Hoeflea sp. 108: one gene and its partner. The protein of the gene in region 2 binds, or shares a complex with, the protein of the main gene of each other region. Links are inferred from orthologs where the notes say so. Each region holds a gene or a part of one and is shown on either strand. Other genes may lie near its edges.

Evidence for each region.
Region 1: the proteins of B015_RS0106160 (region 2) and xseA are in contact, whole or in part, in a cryo-EM structure (PDB 8TXR), measured with the Escherichia coli proteins. The link is inferred for Hoeflea sp. 108 from one-to-one orthologs.

The regions. Positions count from the first base shown.
Region 1 is NZ_KB890024.1:1,045,624-1,051,164, forward strand. The notes cover bases 2,595-5,509. They hold xseA (exodeoxyribonuclease VII large subunit), read right to left. Parts: upstream 4,878-5,509; coding sequence 3,312-4,877; downstream 2,595-3,311. Other genes in these bases: B015_RS0105160 (AsmA family protein), read left to right, coding at 2,595-3,230; B015_RS0105170 (LysR substrate-binding domain-containing protein), read right to left, coding at 4,934-5,509. Outside these bases: B015_RS0105155 (acetoacetate--CoA ligase), read right to left, coding at 1-1,151; more of B015_RS0105160, read left to right, coding at 1,335-2,594; more of B015_RS0105170, read right to left, coding at 5,510-5,541. UniProt on the Escherichia coli protein: Bidirectionally degrades single-stranded DNA into large acid-insoluble oligonucleotides, which are then degraded further into small acid-soluble oligonucleotides.
Region 2 is NZ_KB890024.1:1,244,540-1,252,661, reverse strand. Bases 3,111-6,065 are described here. They hold B015_RS0106160 (exodeoxyribonuclease VII small subunit), read right to left. Parts: upstream 4,737-6,065; coding sequence 4,485-4,736; downstream 3,111-4,484. Other genes in these bases: B015_RS0106150 (TetR/AcrR family transcriptional regulator), read right to left, coding at 5,782-6,065; B015_RS0106155 (histone deacetylase family protein), read right to left, coding at 4,740-5,666; B015_RS0106165 (DUF2277 domain-containing protein), read right to left, coding at 4,107-4,373; B015_RS0106170 (pirin family protein), read right to left, coding at 3,137-4,057. Outside these bases: B015_RS0106185 (class I SAM-dependent RNA methyltransferase), read right to left, coding at 1-336; B015_RS0106180 (TlyA family RNA methyltransferase), read right to left, coding at 333-1,097; dxs (1-deoxy-D-xylulose-5-phosphate synthase), read right to left, coding at 1,139-3,052; more of B015_RS0106150, read right to left, coding at 6,066-6,393; B015_RS0106145 (MFS transporter), read left to right, coding at 6,548-7,768; B015_RS0106140 (MFS transporter), read left to right, coding at 7,875-8,122. UniProt on the Escherichia coli protein: Bidirectionally degrades single-stranded DNA into large acid-insoluble oligonucleotides, which are then degraded further into small acid-soluble oligonucleotides.

The sequences.
Region 1 (5,541 bases), 200 kb from region 2 along the record:
AGGTCGTGGCTGTCGATGGGTCTCAGGCCCGCTTTGCGGACGGAGTCGATGAATTTCGCCGAGGTGCCGAAATAGGTCATCTTCTCGGCGTCGGCGAAATCGAACAGCACATTGCCGTTGGGATGGAACGGCGAGCCGTCATAGAGCAGCAGCGTTGCCTCGGCGGCGAGCCCCGAGACAAGCCAGTTCCACATCATCCAGCCACAGGTGGTGAAATAGAAGAAGCGGTCGCCGGGCACGAGGCCGGCATGCAGGCGCAGCTCCTTGAGATGCTGCAGCAATGTGCCGCCGGCCGAATGCACGATGCATTTGGGGATGCCGGTCGTACCGGACGAAAACAGGATGTAGAGCGGATGGTCGAAGGGCAGGGGCTCGAACGTCACCGCCTTTGCCGAAAATGGCGCGAGCGCATCCTCCAGCGCCTCGGCCTTGGCGATGCCGGAGGCGACGTCCTCTGCCGTTCCGAGATAGTCGACGACCAGAACCTTCGTCGCACTGGCCAGCTTCTCGGCCACGGCGGCTATCTTTGCACCGACCTCTATGTGTTTGCCGGCATACCAGTAGCCGTCGGGGGCAATGAACACCTTCGGCTCGATCTGGCCGAAGCGGTCGAGCACGCCCTGTTCGCCGAAATCGGGCGAGCATGACGACCACACCGCGCCGATCGAGGCGGTCGCCAGCATGGCGGCCACAGTCTCCGGCATGTTCGGCATCATCGCAGCGATACGGTCGCCCTTCTTGATGCCTAGCGACACGAACAGCTGCTGCAGCCGCGACACCAGCGCCGAAAGCTCGTCCCAGCTCAGGCGCCGTTCGATCTTGTCCTCGCCGCGGAAGACGATGGCCTCGCCGTGGCCCGTGCCGCGCAGCAGGTTCTGGGCGAAGTTGAGCCTTGCATCGGGAAAGAATTTCGCGCCCGGCATCCTGTCGCCGTCGGCCAGCACGCGGCCGCCTTTTTCGCCGATGACACCGCAGAAGTCCCAGACCAGATCCCAGAAGGCGTCGCGGTCGTCGACCGACCAAGCGTGCAGAGCGGCATATCGGGAGAACTCGCGCCCCGCACGCTTGCCCGCCTCGGCTGCAAACGCCGTCAAGGGTGCGGCTGCAATCCGCTCTGCAGAGGGTGTCCAGAGGGGCACTTCAACAGTCATCGATGTCTCTCCCAAAACCGCATCCGGTTATGCATGTCGCATTGCAGCAGATCAAGGAAATGTCGATTTGCGCCAATGGGCTGTGCGCAAACGTCATGGAGAGGCCACAAAGACTTGAAATGCCGCTGTTCTCGGTTACACCCGGATGCCATCGGAGCGCAGCACGGGCAGCACAAGGGCAACATGCCATCACCACTGTTCAAGCGCGGTATCTGGGCGATCGTCGGCCTCGCCGTCCTGATCGTCTTTACCGTCGCGGCGGTGCCTTTCGTCGCTTCCACCCAGATCGTCAAGGATCGCATTGCCTTTGAGATGAGCGCGTGGAGTGGCTTCCGCGTCTCTTTCGACGGCACGCCGAGCATCGAAATATGGCCCGTCTTCCGCGCAACGCTGAAGAACGTCACCCTCACCGACTGGGACGACGAGCAAGGGTCGCCGATCATCGATGCCGAGCGTGTCGAAATCGAGCTCTCGGCCCTTTCGGCCCTGTCGGGCAATGTCGATTTTTCCGATGCGCATTTCGTCCGCCCCACCTTGCGCATAAAGCGCCGGGCCGACGGTGGTTACGAACTGCCGCAATCGCGCGGCGGCAGGCTCGAGCGCTCGATCGAGCGCACCCAGGAAATGGTCGCTGCAAACCCCTCCGAACCTGACATCAAGGGCCTGCCTTCCGACAAGTTTGGCGCCGTCGAGTTCATCGACGGCCGGGTCGTTGCCGTTTCCGACGAGGGCAGCGACGAGATATTGAGCGACCTGACGGGCAAGGCCAGCTGGCCGGCGCTGAACAAGGCCGGCAGCATGGCCGCGACCGGTGTCTGGCGCGGTGAGCCGGTGGCGCTGGAATTGACCTCCGAGCGCCCGCTCTTGATCTTTGCCGGCGGTAGCGCACCGATCACGGCGTCGATCAAATCGGCGCCGGTCGAGGCCAGCTTCGAAGGCACCGCCCGCCTCACTGGTGACGCACATGTCGAGGGCCATACCAAGATTTCGGCGCCCTCGTTCCGGCGTGTGCTGGAGTGGTCGCAGCCCGGCGTGCTGCCCGGCAGCCCGGTGGGCTCCATCTCGATTGCCTCGAAGGTCACCGGCGATCTGTCGCGGCTCAAGCTCGACAATGCCAAGGTCACGCTCGACAGCAATCCGGGCATGGGCATCCTCGACCTGTCGCTCAACGGCCCGGTACCATCGATCTCCGGCACGCTTGCCTTCGACACGCTCGACCTGATGACGTTCGCCTCGGCCTTCGCGCCGATGGCACCGACGAGCTCTGGCAACAGCGAGATCGACACCAGCTTTGCAGATCACGTCAATCTCGACCTCAGGCTGTCGACCACCAAGGCCACATTCGGCGCGATCTCGCTGGCGGAGGTTGCCGCGACCGCCCAGGTCAAGGGCGGCCTCGCGGCCTTCGACATTTCCGACGCCGAGGCCTTCGGCGGCAATGTCCAGGCCGGCATGCGCTTCGACCGCCAGCCTGGAGGCACTCAGGCCGAAATCCGGCTGCTCGCCTCCGACATCGACGGCGGTGCCTTCGGCGCTGCGGCCGGCTTGGGGCGCATCGTGCCCATCGGCCGCGGCACGGTTTCGGTCATCCTCAAGGGGCCGGGGCTCAGCTGGAACACGCTGTTGCAGAATGCCAACGGCTCGATCTCGGCGACCTTCGGCGTCGGCGCCATACCGGGCCTCGATCTCAAGGCGTTCCTCAAGCGTACCGGCGAGCGCGGCTTCTTCTCGTTGGACGAGGTCTCCGGCGCAACATTGCCGGTCGATGGCGTCGAGCTCAAGGCCACCATCTCCAATGGCGTCGCCAAGATCGACAAGGCCGAGGCGCGCACGCCCGCCAATCGCATCTGGCTCACCGGCATCGTGCCCTATGTCGGGCGCGGGCTGGCGCTTTCGGGGGCTGTTGAGCCCAGGGAAACGGCTGTTACGGCGGGCTCGACGACCACGCCTGCAGCACCCGCCGACGCGCAGCCGCGCACGGCCTTCTTCGTCGGTGGTTCCTGGAGCGCGCCGTTCATTTCGCCGCTGGAGCCGCCGGCGGCCTCCGTCCCGGCGTCGTCGGCACCCAAGGCTGACTAAGAGCGCCCTGCGTCTTGATGGACGCTCCAGTTTGTCGAGCTTGGGCTTGGCGTTTTCCGAAATCGAATCCGATTTTAGAGTCTAGAATAGGCTGCCCTGGCTACCGGGCTCCTTGGCCCGCGGAGCTGGCTTGGCTGCCGGCTTCGCCTTGGCATCGCCGCTGGTCGCCACCGCATTGGCGACACCATCGGCGAACTCGATCGACAGGGCTGCGCCCGTCGCCACGTCGGCCACGCGCTTGAGCACAGCACCTTCGGCATCGCGCACCAGCGCGAAACCGCGCGCCAGCACTGCCTTGTGCGACAGCGTCGCCATCAGCCGCTCGGCCTGCGACAGCTTGGTGCGGGCGCGTTCGAGCCTAAGGCCGACAGCCTGTGCGCCGCGCCGCTCAAGGCCGGTCAGCTGCAGGCGGAACGCTTCCTGGCGGCGTGCCAGCGGTTCGGGCGAAAGCCTGCCCTTCGTGCGGTCGAAACGGATGCGTTTTTCGCGCACCATCGCCCGCAACGCCGCGTCGGCCCGCAGCATGTCGCGGTCGAGATGCCGACGGGTCTCGGTGATGCGCCGCGACAGCGTCGCTGGCGACAGCCGCACGGCCGAAAGCCGGGCACGCTTGCGCTCGGTTGCCACGATCAGCGCGCGCCCGAGCCGGCTGGTCGCCTCATCGAAGCGTCGGCGCGGCAAGGCCAGCAACTGGTCCGGCGTCGGCAGGGCGCGGGCCGCGGCCCGCACCGCTTGGCTCCGCCTGTCGATCATGCGCGACACTGCCCCACGCAGCCGCGCACTGAGATTGGCGAGCGTAGCCTCGAGCTCGGCTTTGACAGGCACCGCAAGCTCGGCCGCGCCTGTCGGCGTCGGCGCGCGCATGTCGGCGGCAAGGTCGATCAGCGTCCAGTCGGTCTCATGGCCCACGGCCGAGATGACGGGGATATGCGAAGCGGCCACCGCGCGGATCAGCGCCTCGTCGTTGAAGCCCCAGAGGTCTTCGAGGCTGCCGCCGCCGCGCGCCACGATCAGAAGGTCAGGCCGCCGGAGGTTACCTTCCTCGGGCAGTTCGTTGAAGCCGTTGATGGCGTTTGCGACTTCGGCGCCCGACGTCTCGCCCTGCACCCGCACAGGCCAAACCAGCACGTGAAGCGGAAAGCGGTCCTTGATGCGGTGGATGATGTCGCGGATGACGGCGCCAGTCGGCGAGGTGACCACGCCGATCATCATCGGCATGAACGGCAACAACTGCTTGCGCCTGTCGTCGAACAGGCCTTCGGCCGCTAGTCGGCGCTTGCGTTCCTCGAGCAGCGCCATCAGCGCTCCGGCGCCGGCGGGCTCGAGATTGTCGATGACGATCTGGTACTTGGACGAGCCGGGATAGGTGGTCAGCTTGCCCGAGGCGATGACCTCCATGCCTTCTTCGGGGCGGAACTTCAGCCGGCTCATGGTGCCCTTCCACACCACGGCTTCGATGCGCGAGCGGTCGTCCTTCAGCGCAAAATAGGCGTGGCCCGACGAGTGCGGGCCGCGGTAGCCCGAAATTTCGCCGCGCACGCGCACATTGCCGAACGTGTCCTCGACGGTGCGCTTCAGCGCGCCGGAGATTTCGCTGACGGTATATTCGGTCGCGTTCGTACGTGATTCGGTGGCAAGTTCGGTCATGGCGCGATTGAGGTCCGCCGGCCCCTGCTCGTCAAGCTTGGAGCGTCAGGACTGGTCTACCATCCCGGCATAATATGGCTGGGCTTGAGCCGGCGTCCGCGATTGGCCATCAACGCCTGGAAATCGAATGTACCGGCTTCCTCCGGGATCGGAACCGAGATGTTGTCCAGGCTCTCGCTAATATGACGGGCAAGGGCGTCGATAATCTCCGGCCGGCTCGAATGGCCGCGCAAGATGCCGATCTTGCAGTCGGGCAGGGCGCCGAAGCCGTCGGCGTCGCCCAGCACCCGCATGCCCGGCCTCAGCGCGCATTCGGGCAGCACCGAAACCGCCAACCCCGAAAGCACGGCGGCGGTGATGACGGTTGCCGACCAGCTGGTGAACAAGACGCGATACTGGCGGCCGCTGGCGTCCAGTATGTCGGTTGCCATCCGCCGCCACTGGCAGGTCGGACGGCCGAAGGCCATCGGCAGGATTTCTTCCTCGTGCACCATGTGGCTGGCCGAGGAGACCCAGAGCAGCGGTTCGTTGCGCACGATCTCGGTTGGCCGCGTGTCCTCGCATTCCGTTACCAGCGCGATGTCGAGATTGCCGCGCCGGATCTGGTCGGCGAGATTTACCGTCGGCTCGCATACCACCGACAGCTCGACACGCGGGTTGGAGC
Region 2 (8,122 bases):
GCTGCGCGGCGGACAGGCGACAAGGTCGCCAACCGGCGTCTCGATGTCCCTCGCCTTCAGCGCATGGGCAACCAGCCCGCGCTTCCATTCGCGATAGGCACCGTCTTCGAGATGCTGGATGGCGCAGCCGCCGCATTCGGTGAAGTGGCGGCAGGCGGGCTCGATGCGCTCCGGCGACGCCTCGAGCACGGCGAGCAGTTGCGCGCGATCCTTGTCACGAGAGGCCGTCACCGTCTCGCCGGGCAGCGTGAAGGGAATGAAGATGTGGCCACCATTGGCATCGACGACGCCGTCGCCATGCGCGCCAAGACGCGCAATCTCGAACCTGGTCGTCATCGATCCTTCACTCCACCGAGCAGAAATTCATGATTGCCGTCACCGCCTTCGACCGGCGAAGCGCAGATGCCGATTGCACGCCAGCCGGGCACGGTGTCGAGCCAGGCACGAAGCTCCTCGGCGACACGCGGTCCGTCGGCCGGGTTCTTGAGCAGGCCGCCCTTGCCGATCGCCTCGCGCCCAGCCTCGAACTGCGGCTTGACCAGGAACACGCCTTTTGCGCCTGGCGCAGCCAGCTCGAGCGCATTGGGCAGCGCCAGGCGCAACGAGATGAAACTGACGTCCGAAACCAGGAAATCGGGCGTCCGGCGGCCAAGATCATCAGATGTCAGGCTGCGCGCATTGAGACCCTCGAGGCAGGTCACGCGTGGATCGGACTTCAGACCGGCGCCCATCTGGCCATGGCCAACATCGATCGCCACGACATGAGCGGCGCCGCGTTCGAGCAGCACCTGCGTGAAACCGCCGGTGGAGGCACCAATGTCGAGCGCCTGGGCACCAGTCGGATCAAAGCCAAAACGGTCGAGCCCCGCGATCAACTTGAGTGCTGCGCGCGACACATAGGCCTGTGCGGGATCGTGGACCTCAATCTCTACATCAGCCGAAACGGTCTGCCCCGGCTTTTTCGCCGGTTGGCCATCGACGGTCACGGCCCCGCGCGCCACCGCATCGCGAGCGCGCGAGCGGCTGGCAAACAGCCCGCGGCTGACGAGCAGCTCGTCGAGCCTCAGGCTGGCGATTGCTTGCCTAGAGTTGTCCATGGCTTTCAATGACGAATGCGCGACCGCAACGCAAGCGCCGGTCAGGCGCGCGCCGCCTGTGCCGACTTGCCAAGAGCTGCGAACACGGCACGCACGATGCCCGCCGAGTCCAGTCCGGCATCGGCATACATCTTGTCGGGATTGGCATGATCGACAAAGCGGTCGGGCAGCGTCATCGGACGCACCTTGAGGCCACTGTCGAGCAAGCCATTGCGCGCAAGGAAGTCCAGCACCTGGCTGGTGAAGCCGCCAACCGAGCCTTCCTCGACCATGACCAGCACCTCGTGCGAGCGCGCCAGGCGACGGATCAGCTCCTCGTCCAGAGGCTTGGCGAAGCGCGCGTCGGCAACTGTCGTCGACAGGCCGGCAGCGCCGAGTTCTTCGGCGGCGAGCAGGCAATCCTTGAGACGGGTACCGAAGGACAGCAGCGCCACCTTGGTGCCTTCCTTGACGATACGGCCCTTGCCGATCTCCAGTACCTCTCCCCGCGCGGGCATGTCGACGCCGACGCCGTTGCCTCGCGGGTAACGGAACGAGATCGGGCCTTCATCGAACTCGGCCGCGGTGCGCACCATGTGGCGCAGTTCAGCCTCGTCGGCGGCCGCCATGACGACAAAATCCGGCAGCGAGGCGAGATAGGCCGTGTCGAAGGCGCCACAATGGGTCGGCCCGTCAGCACCGACGAAACCGGCTCGGTCGATGGGGAAGCGCACCGGCAGCTTCTGGATCGCCACATCGTGGACCACCTGGTCGTAGGCCCGCTGCAGGAAGGTCGAATAGATCGCGACGAACGGTTTGAAGCCCTCGGTCGCAAGCCCCGCGGCGAAGGTGACCGCATGCTGCTCGGCGATGGCCACGTCGAAGGTGCGCGACGGAAACGCCTCGCCAAACAGGTCGAGCCCGGTGCCCGAGGGCATAGCAGCGGTGACCGCAATGACCTTCTCGTCCTCGCGCGCCTCCTGGATCAGGCTCTCTGCAAAGACCTTGGTGTAGGCGGGCGCGTTGGCCGGCGCCTTGGCCTGCGCACCGGTGATGACGTCGAACTTGTTGACGCCGTGATATTTGTCGGCGGCGGCTTCCGCGGGTGCGTAGCCCTTGCCCTTCTGGGTCACGACATGGATCAGCACCGGCCCGGTGCCATTGTCGCGGACGTTCTTCAGCACCGGAATCAGGTGCTCCAGATTGTGGCCGTCGATGGGGCCGATGTGGAAGAAACCCATCTCCTCGAACAACGTGCCGCCGGTGACGAAGCCGCGCGCATGCTCGACGGCGCGGGTGATCGCCCGGTCGACGCGGCGGCCGAGATAGGAGGTCAGCTTCTTGCCAAGCTCGCGCACGCCGGCATAGGTGCGGCCGGACGCAAGGCGCGCCAGATAGGCGCTCATCGCACCCGCCGGTGGGGCAATCGACATGTCATTGTCGTTGAGGATGACGATCAGGCGCGCGTCGAGCGAGCCGGCATTGTTCATCGCCTCATAGGCCATGCCGGCGGACATGGCGCCGTCGCCGATAACCGAGATGACGTTGTTCCTGCCACCCTGGAGATCGCGCGCCACGGCCATGCCGAGGCCGGCCGAAATCGAGGTCGAGGAATGCGCGGTGCCGAAGGGATCGTATTCGCTCTCGCCCCGCTTGGTGAAGCCGGAAAGCCCGCCCTCCTGGCGCAGTGTGCGCATGCGGTCGCGCCGGCCGGTCAGGATCTTGTGAGGATAGGCCTGGTGCCCGACATCCCAGATGATGCGGTCGCCGGGCGTGTCGAAAACATAGTGCAGCGCCACCGTCAGCTCGACCACACCAAGGCCCGCGCCGAGATGGCCACCGGTCTGCGACACGACGTCGATCAGCTCGGCGCGCAGTTCGCTGGCAAGCTGCGGCAGTTGGGCTTCGTTCAGAGCGCGCAGGTCGGCCGGCAGGCGGACCTTGTCGAGCAGGGGCGTTTCGGGCTTCGCGTTCATCAATCCGCACCAGTTGAACTTCGGCAGATACGGCCATGGGCTGCGAAAGTAAATGCGTGGAGGTGCCGCGCCCTGGGGCTGGCGTTAGCCCTCGGGCAGCGGGATGAACTCCTCCTCATCTCCTGGAACGATATCAAAGCGGCCGGTCTTCCATTCGTTCTTGGCCTGCTCGATGCGCTCCCGCGACGACGAGACGAAGTTCCACCAGATGTAACGCCTGGTGCCGAGCGAAGCGCCGCCGAACAGCATGAAATGAGCGCCAGTCTCCGACGAGACAACGATCTCGTCGCCCGGACGGAACACCAGCAGGCGCTCGATGGGAAACCGGTCGCCGAGAATGTCGAGTTCGCCGCCGAGCGTATAGATGGCGCGCTCCTCGGCGTCGGCGGGGATCTTGATCTTCGCGCCCGGCGCCAGCTTGATATCGGCATAAAGCGTGTCCGATGCCTGGCGCACCGGTGACTTCAGGCCCTTGAACTCGCCGATGATGAGACGGCCGGAAGCGCCGTCGGCATCGAAGGTCGGCAGCACCGCGGCAGCGGTGTTCTCGAACATCGGCGCGGTCTCCTCCTTGGCGTCGGGCAAGGCCAGCCAGGTCTGCAGGCCCGATATCGACATCGGCGCGCCGCGCAGTTCTTCCGGCGTGCGCTCGGAATGGACGATGCCGCGGCCGGCGGTCATCAGGTTCACGTCACCGGGCGCGATCACCATCTCGGTGCCGAGCGAATCGCGATGCCTGATCTTGCCATCGAAAAGATAGGTGACGGTGGCGAGGCCGATATGCGGATGCGGGCGCACGTCGAGCGCATGCCCGGCCCGCAGGATCGCCGGCCCCATACGATCGAAGAAGATGAAGGGCCCGACCAGCCTGCGCCTTGCCGTCGGCAGCGCGCGGCGCACCTGGAAGCCGTCAATGTCCTTGGCGTTGGGCACCACCATCAGCTCGATCTGATCGCAGGAAAAAGCGTCGCCCGGTGTCGGGTCTTCGGCCGGGAAAAAACTCATGACTGTATCCTCAGCTGATTGAAACCTGTCCGCCGCCCGTTCCGCCCGCTCAGGCAAATCTCAGCGCCGAGCGCGCCTTGGCCTTGGCGGCCTCTTCCTCGCGGTTGCGAGGGTGCTGGTGTGTTTCCATCGAATGCAGCAATTCGTGCGCCGCTTCGGCAATGGTGTCCACTGCGCGGTGAAACGCCTCTTCGTTTTTCTTCGACGGTTTTGTCGTCCCGCTCAGCTTGCGGACGAACTGCAGTGCGGCATCACGGATTTCGTCATGCGTCGCCGGCGGATCGAAATTGAACAATGTCTTGATGTTGCGGCACATCGCCTGCTCCCGGGCTTCATGAACCGTATGGGTATGCCAAAACTGGGCGCAACGTGCCGCGAGGTCAAGCCATCCGGCTGCCGCTGCCGCGGCAGCTCGGACTGTATTCGCTCACTCCGCGTCGAGCGGCTCGGTGCCGACAGGCTTGCCGTCACGCGACAGGCGGATCTTTTCGACCTTGTCCTCGGCCGACTTCAGCAGCCGGTCGCAATGCGCCTTCAGCGCTTCGCCACGCTCGTAGATCTTGATCGACTGGTCGAGCGGCACGTCGCCACGCTCGAGGTCATCGACGATCTTTTCAAGAGCAGCCAACGCCTGCTCGAAGCTCATCGCCTTGATTTCGTCATTGGGCTCAACGGCCATGGTTCATCCTTTCATCAGGCGGGTCACGTGGGCGGCAACGGAGAAGGCCAGCCCTTGCAGGTCATAGCCGCCCTCGAGCAGGCTGACGAGGCGGTTTGACGAATGCCTTGCGGCACGGTCCATCAATTGCCCCGTCGCCCAGTCGAAATCGGCTTCGGTGAGGTTGATCTCGGCCAGCGGGTCGCGATGATGCGCGTCGAAACCGGCCGAGATGATGATCAGGTCGGGCGCAAAACTGTCTAGCGCCGGCAGCACGCGTGAGCGGAACGCCTCGCGGAAATGGTCGCTGCCGGTGTCGGGCGACAGCGGCGCGTTGACGATGTTGCCGACGCCTTCCTCGCCTTTGGCGCCGGTACCGGGAAACAGCGGCATCTGGTGGGTCGAGCAATAGAGCACGCTCGCATCGTCCCAGAAAATGTCCTGCGTGCCGTTGCCGTGGTGCACGTCCCAGTCGACGATGGCGACACGTTCGGCGCCATGCCGCTTCTGAGCATAGCGGGCGGCGATGGCTGCGTTGTTGAACAGGCAAAAGCCCATCGCCGTGGTCTTTTCGGCGTGATGCCCCGGCGGGCGCGAGGCGACAAAGACATTGTCGGCCTTGCCGGCAAAGACATCGTCGACGGCAGCATTGGCGGCACCGATCGCCGTCAGCGCAGCCTGCCAGCTCTTGGGGCTCAGCACAGTGTCGCCGTCGATCCGCGCCATGCCCTCCTCCGGCACCTTGCGGCGAATACCTTCGACGAATGGTTCGGGATGGGCATAGAGAATCGTCTGCTCATCGCCCTCAGGCGCCTCGACGCGGTCGAGCCTTTCGAACGGCTCGTCGTCGAGCACGCGCTGGATGGCGCGCAGCCTGTCTGGCCGCTCAGGGTGGCCGGCGGGCGTCAGGTGTTCGAGATAGATCGGATGGGTGTAGAGCCGCGTGGTCATCACCCCACCTTATCAGCTATGGCCGGCCAGACCACGCAATACCTGTCAAAGCCCTGGGGAAAATGGGCGGGATTCATGATGCTCCAGCCAAGGCCTGCCAGGACAAGGCTCGCATTCAGACCGTCGTCCTGCCGTCTACCAGCAGCCCTTCCATGAGCGCACGGAATGCCGGAACTGCCTTCTTCGACGTCGCATCGGGGTCGTCGGAAGTGGCGATCCACTGCGCGGCGTAGAGCGAAGCACCGCTTATCAGGCGCGCCATCGCCTCGGGATCGATGTCGCGCAGGACACCTTCTTGCTTCAGCGCGACAAGGTTGCCCGTGATCGACAGGATGCAGGCGTTGGCGTTGGGCCACTGCGCCGGGTCGCCGAGAACCGCCGGACCGTCGCGCAGCACGATGCGCTGGATTTCGGGCTCCAGCGCCATTTCGACGTAAGCGATGTTCTCATCGACAAAGCCCTGCCAGCGCGTCCTGGCCATGGCGGAGATGGCGGTCAGGCGCGAGGACATTTCATGGTCGATCTGAGCCAACACGGCTTCGAACAGCCCCTTCTTGTCGCCAAAATGGTGATAAAGCGCGCCACGTGTCAGCCCGGCTTCGGCCGTGAAGTCGTCCATCGAAGCGTTTGCATAACCCACTGTCGCGAATGCCTTGCGCGCGGACGCGATCAGCTTGGCGCGCGTTTCGGCAATCATCTCGCTACGGGGTTTGTGCGCTGGCTTCATGGCTTCTTCCTCGTCGGATCTCATTCACATACGTGGCGTATATTTCTTTCACATACGAGGCGTATGGTAATTGACATACGGCGCGTATGCAATTAGCTCTTCACATACGCCGCGTATGTAAATGGCGAGTCCTCGAATTTCCAGGAGTGCTCCGATGCACAATCCGTATGGTGAAATCTTCAGAGTCCCGGGGGCCAAAGGCTTCGCAGCGGCAGCCTTCGTCGCCCGCCTGCCGATCGCCATGGCCCCTATCGGCATCGTCGCAATGCTGTCGCAGACGCGCGGCGAATATTGGCTGGCCGGCGCCGTCTCGGCCACGTTCGCCCTGACCAACGCGTTCGCTGCCCCGCAAATCTCGCGCCGCATCGACCGGCTTGGCCAGACAGCAGTGGCCCTGCCCACCACTGTCATTTCCGTCCTCGCCTTTGCCGCCTTGCTCATTGCAGCCCATTATGACTGGCCGGCCTGGACGCTGTTCGTCGCCGCTTTCATCGCTGCGGCAATGCCGAGCGTGCCCGCCATGGTCAGGGCTCGCTGGACTGAAATCTTCCGCGACCGCCCCGAACTCAACACGGCCTTCGCCTTTGAATCTGTCGCCGACGAAATGGTTTATATTGCCGGCGCCTCACTGTCCGTTGGCCTGAGCGTGGCCCTGTTCCCCGAAGCGGGCATGCTCGCCAGCACGCTGTTCCTGGCTTTGGGCATGGCGGCTTTCATCCTGCAGAGGTCGAGCGAACCCAAGGTAAGACCATCTGAGCTCGCGAGCGGCGGCTCGGCCATCATGCTGCGCCCGGTCCAGATCATCACGCTGGCGCTCATCTTCGTCGGCTCGATCTTTGCCACCGCCGAAGTCAGTGCCGTGGCGATCACCAAGGAGCTGGGACAGCCCACTGCCGCCAGCCTCGTCATCGGCGTCTATGCCGCCGGCTCGCTCATCGTCGGCCTGATCGTCGGCGCGTTGAACCTCAAGGCACCGAAGCAGCGCCTGCTCGCCATCTCGATTGCCGTCGTGGCGCTGACAACGTTGCCCCTGCTGGTCGCAGACACGGTGCCGTTGCTGGCGCTTGCCATCTTCGTCAGCGGCGTCGCGATCTCGCCCACCTTCATCATGGCCTTCGGCCTGATCGAACGCCGGGTTCCCGAGGCCATGCTGACCGAAGGCATCACCTGGGTGATGACCGGCATCGGCATCGGCATGGCCCTGGGCGCTTTCGTGGCAGGCTGGGTCGTCGACACCTTCGGTGCCCAGAACGGCTTCTGGGTGTCGATCGCCGCAGGCACGATGTCGTTCCTTGTGGTCCTGCTCGGCCAGAAAGCTCTCGCAGGCGGTCCCGAAGTAGAATTGATGGGCGCTGCACCACAGGCGGCGGAATAAGCCCCCGCTCGGCAAGGAACAACGTTCTGTCAGCATCAACGAGCCGCCAGGTCTGGCGGCTCGACTGCCTTTGAAATCTCGGATATCTCCGTCCCCGGTGACAAAAATGCGCAATCCATATAGCGAAATCTTCAAGGCGCCCGGCGCCAAGGCCTTCTCCGCCGCCGGCTTCGTCGCGCGCGTGCCCATGTCCATGGTCACGCTCGGCATCGTGACCATGCTGTCGGAGGCCCGCGGCGAATACTGGCTTGCCGGCGCCGTCGCTGCCGTTTTTGCCCTGTCCAGCGCTGTCGTCGCGCCGCAGGTCGCAAGGCTTATCGATCGTTATGGCCAGGTCCGCATCCTGCTGCCGAG